DNA from 2 places in the Bradyrhizobium sp. 6(2017) genome. Region 2 is predicted to be linked to the other one. Evidence: riboswitches for the same ligand, from Rfam matches in the RefSeq annotation. Region 2 holds a riboswitch; the other holds the start of a gene.
What was found. A riboswitch is a leader RNA that binds a small molecule or an ion and turns the genes downstream of it on or off. The one in region 2 is predicted to bind glycine.
Positions count from the first base shown of each region.

Region 1: it holds a riboswitch for glycine, as region 2 does, so the genes downstream of both, gcvT (glycine cleavage system aminomethyltransferase GcvT) here and G6P99_RS29700 (D-amino acid dehydrogenase) in region 2, are expected to answer to the same signal.

Region 1 covers NZ_CP049289.2:6,465,891-6,468,287, reverse strand. The annotation lists gene gcvT (glycine cleavage system aminomethyltransferase GcvT) at 1-1,061, opposite strand, end outside; glycine riboswitch at 1,202-1,291, opposite strand; gene alaS (alanine--tRNA ligase) at 1,494-2,397, shown strand, end outside.
Region 2 covers NZ_CP049289.2:6,282,062-6,284,458, forward strand. The annotation lists gene G6P99_RS29695 (M20/M25/M40 family metallo-hydrolase) at 1-993, shown strand, start outside; glycine riboswitch at 1,086-1,192, shown strand; glycine riboswitch at 1,196-1,311, shown strand; gene G6P99_RS29700 (D-amino acid dehydrogenase) at 1,377-2,397, shown strand, end outside.

The sequences.
Region 1 (2,397 bases), 180 kb from region 2:
GTGTCGAGCGCGGAAAGCGAGGTCGGCAGATAGCCCATCGCAACCGGCGCATTGAGGCTCGGGCCGAAGCCGCCCGACGTCACCTTGCCGATTGGCTCGGTCGAGGTCGGATCGGCAAACAGGGCTGCACCTTCGCGCACCGGTGCGCGGCCGTCAGGCTTCAAGCCGACACGGCGGCGGGAGGCACCTTGCGCGAATTGGGCGAGGATCTTGTCGGCGCCCGGAAAACCGCCGGCACGGGCGCCGCCGCTGCGGCGCACCTTCTGCACCGACCATTCCAGCGCGCCTTCGACTGGCGTCGTCGTGGTGTCGATATCGTGGCCATAGAGGCAGAGCCCGGCTTCGAGCCGCAGGCTGTCGCGCGCGCCGAGCCCGATCGGCAGCACGTCGGGATTGTCCAGCAACGCCGTGACCAGGGCTTCGGCCTTGTCCGCCGGCACCGAAATCTCAAAACCGTCCTCGCCGGTATAGCCGGAGCGCGAGACGAAGCAGTCGATGTCGGCGACGCGGCGCGGGCCGGCGTCCATGAATTTCATCGAACTGACATCTGCACAAAGTTTCGCCAGCGCCGATTCGGCTTTCGGTCCCTGCAGCGCAATCAGCGCGCGGTCGGCCAGCGACACGATTTCGCAGGCGTCGGAGAGATGCGCGCGCAGATGCGCCTCGTCCTCGGCCTTGCAGGCGGCGTTGACCACCAGGAACAAATGATCGCCGAAATTCGCGACCATCAAATCGTCGAGCAGCCCGCCGTCGTCGTTGGTGAATTGCGCGTAGCGCTGCCGTCCCGGCGCGATGCCAACAATGTCCTGCGGCACCAGCTTCTCCAGCGCGAGCGCCGCATCGGTGACCTTGCCGGATTTGGCCTTCAGGACAAGCTGGCCCATGTGCGACACGTCGAACAGGCCGGCTTCCTTGCGGGTGTGCAGGTGCTCCTTGAGCACGCCGGCGGTGTATTGCACCGGCATGTCATAGCCGGCGAACGGCACCATCTTGGCGCCGCGCGCCAGGTGCAACGCGTGCAGCGGGGTCTGTTTCAGCGGGGAAGTTTCGCGCGCAAGCATCACAGGGCCCTCGCGGTTCCCGCAGGGGACCTATTTCCCCTTGAGAAACCTGCAGAAAGCCCCATCTGTCGCTGTGCCTGAGAGTATTATCCCGTCGGCGGACGCATCGGGGATAACCCCAGCGCCTCTTTCCAGATGTCAGACGTCACGCGGTCCTTTTGCCTGAGAGTTTCCGGGGCGGTTGCTCCTTCGGCGCCGGCGCAAGGCCGGTCTCTCCCGACGTGACTTAAGTACAGGTAGGTAGAAAACACGGCGCCACCAAGACTGTCAACGCAGCTGCAGCAACTATCCAATGGGCTTTGTGCTGCCGCGGCAAGCCCATGATCCGCCTGCACAGTTTCTGGACACCGCAGCTGGCAATGTCTAAAAGCGTTCGGCCGGAAAATGACGCCTTTTTGCGGCTGGCCGGCCCCTTTTTCCGATTGGATGAACATGAGCAGCGTCAACGACATCAGGTCGACATTTCTGAACTTCTTCAAGGAGAACGGCCACGAGATCGTGGCGTCGTCGCCGCTGGTTCCGCGCAACGACCCGACCTTGATGTTCACCAATGCCGGCATGGTGCAGTTCAAGAACGTCTTCACCGGTGTCGAAAAGCGCGCCTATCAGCGCGCCACGACGTCGCAGAAGTGCGTGCGCGCCGGCGGCAAGCATAACGACCTCGACAATGTCGGCTACACCGCGCGCCATCTCACCTTCTTCGAGATGCTGGGCAATTTCTCGTTCGGCGACTACTTCAAAGAGCGCGCGATCGAGCTCGCCTGGAATCTGATCACCAAGGATTTCGGGCTGAAGAAGGACAAGCTGCTCGTCACCGTCTACCACACCGACGACGAGGCGGCCGGCTATTGGAAGAAGATCGCGGGCTTCTCGGAGGACCGCATCATCCGCATCCCGACCTCGGACAATTTCTGGGCGATGGGCGATACCGGCCCGTGCGGGCCGTGCTCCGAGATCTTCATCGACCGCGGCGAGCACATCTGGGGCGGACCTCCGGGCAGCCCGGAGGAGGATGGCGATCGCTTCCTCGAATTCTGGAACCTGGTGTTCATGCAGTACGAGCAGGTGACGAAGGAGGAGCGCGTGGCGCTGCCGCGTCCCTCGATCGACACCGGCATGGGGCTGGAACGCATGGCGGCCATCCTGCAGGGCGTCGAGAGCGTGTTCGAGACCGATCTGTTCCGCCATTTGATCGATGCGGCCGCGTCGGCGCTCGGCCATGGGCCGAACGCGCAGAACGTCGCGTCGTACCGGGTGATCGCGGACCATCTGCGCTCGTCGGCGTTCCTGATTGCCGATGGCGTGCTGCCGTCGAACGAGGGCCGCGGCTACGTGC
Region 2 (2,397 bases):
ATGGGTGCGACGATCGAACGCATCGCCGGACGCCAGGGCTTTGCCGGCTGCGTCCGCGCCCGTTTTCCTCATCCCAAGCAAGGCCAGCCCGGCATCCTGATCGCCGGTCACCTGGACACCGTGCACCCGGTTGGCACCATCGAGAAGCTGAAGTGGCGGCGCGAAGGCAACAAGTGCTTCGGGCCCGGCATCTTCGACATGAAGGGCGGCAACTATCTGTCGGTCGAGGCGATCAGACAATTGGCGCGCGCCGCATTCACGACGCCGCTGCCGATCACGGTGCTGTTCACCCCCGATGAAGAGGTCGGCACGCCGTCGACGCGCGACATCATCGAGGCGGAAGCCGCACGCAACAAATATGTGCTGGTGCCGGAGCCAGGCCGGCCGAACAACGGCGTCGTCACCGGTCGCTACGCGATCGCGCGCTTCAATCTGGAAGCAACAGGCAAGCCGAGCCATGCCGGCGCGACGCTGTCGTCCGGCCGCTCCGCGATCCGCGAGATGGCGCGGCAGATCATCGCCATCGACGGCATGACCACCGAGGACTGCACGTTCTCGGTCGGCATCGTGCATGGCGGCCAATGGGTCAATTGCGTCGCGACGACCTGCACCGGCGAAGCGCTCAGCATGGCCAAGCGCCAGGCCGATCTCGACCGCGGCGTCGAGCGCATGCTGGCGCTGTCGGGCACCGCCAACGACGTGACCTTCAAGGTGACGCGCGGCGTCACCCGCCCGGTGTGGGAGCCGGATGCCGGCACCATGGTGCTCTATGAAAAGGCAAAGAGCCTCGCGGCGGCGATGGGCCTCGATCTGCCGCACGGCAGCGCCGGCGGCGGATCGGACGGCAACTTTACCGGCGCGATGGGCATCCCCACGCTCGACGGCCTCGGCGTTCGCGGCGCCGATGCGCATACGCTCAACGAACATATCGAGGTCGACAGCCTCGCCGAGCGCGGCCGCCTGATGGCGGCGCTGCTGGCGACGCTGGACTGACGTCGATTTGCACTGCACAACACGTTGGCACTGCCGGATCGAAATTTAGCCTTGTCCAATTTTCAGGCTTCGCCTACGGTCCGGCCGTCCAACACGACGATGCGGGAGAGATCGGAGCGACAACATGCGTGTTGTTGGCTTCGGCGCCGACGGAGCAACCGCCCCGGAAACTCTCAGGCAAAAGGACTGTATCGTCAGGACGATCTGGAGAGAGACGAACATGGCCACACATCAAGGGCCATGACGTCCACCGAAGGGGATAGTTCGCTATTGGGCCTCGGCCCGATGCGGATCAAGCTCTCAGGTACCGTGACAGATGGGGCGCCGACGCCGGTTTCACCGGTGGTTCGGCGACTCTAACCCACGGGAGCCTGAAGACCACCATGCCTCACATTGCGATCATTGGCGCCGGCATCACCGGCGTGACGACGGCCTATGCCCTGCTCGAACGCGGCTACCGGGTGACTGTCCTCGACAGGCATCGCTACGCCGCGATGGAAACCTCGTTCGCCAATGGCGGACAGCTTTCCGCCAGCAACGCCGAAGTCTGGAACAGCGCCGCGACCATCCTCAAGGGTTTGCGCTGGATGCTCAGGAGCGACGCGCCGCTGCTGATGAATCCGAAGCCGAGCTGGCACAAATATTCCTGGATCGGCGAGTTCGTCGGCCACATCGGCCGCTATCGCAGCAACACCATCGAGACCACGCGGCTCGCCATCGAGGCGCGCAAACATCTGTTCTCGATCGCACAGCGCGAGAACATCGCCTTCGATCTCGAACGCCGCGGCATCCTGCACGTCTATCACGACAAGGCCGGCTTCGAAGCGGGCCTGCGGGTCAACACGCTGCTGCAGCAAGGCGGGCTCGACCGCCGGCCGGTAACGGCGGACGAAATCCGCGCCATCGAGCCCGCGCTGCAGACGGCCTGCTATGGCGGCTTCTTCACACCGTCGGATGCAACCGGCGATATCCACAAGTTCACCCGCGGGCTCGCCGACGCCTGCATCCGCCGCGGCGCGGCCTTCATCCACGAAGCCGATGTCGATGCGATCGCGCGCGGCGATGACGGCTTCCGCATCAGCTGGAACGAAGCCGCTTCGCACGACGCTGACGTCGCGACGCGGCATGAGTTGCAGGCGGACGGTGTAGTCATCTGCGCCGGGGTGGCGAGCCGCTACTTCGCTGGCATGCTCAACGACCGCGTCAATGTCTATCCGGTGAAGGGCTATTCGATCACCGTGCAACTCGATGCGCCGCAGAGCCGGGACGCTGCGCCGACCGTCAGCCTGCTCGATGAAGCTGCGAAAATCGTCACCAGCCGGCTCGGCGCCGACCGCTTCCGCGTCGCCGGCACCGCTGAGTTCAACGGCTTCAACCGCGACATTCGCGCCGACCGGATCCAGC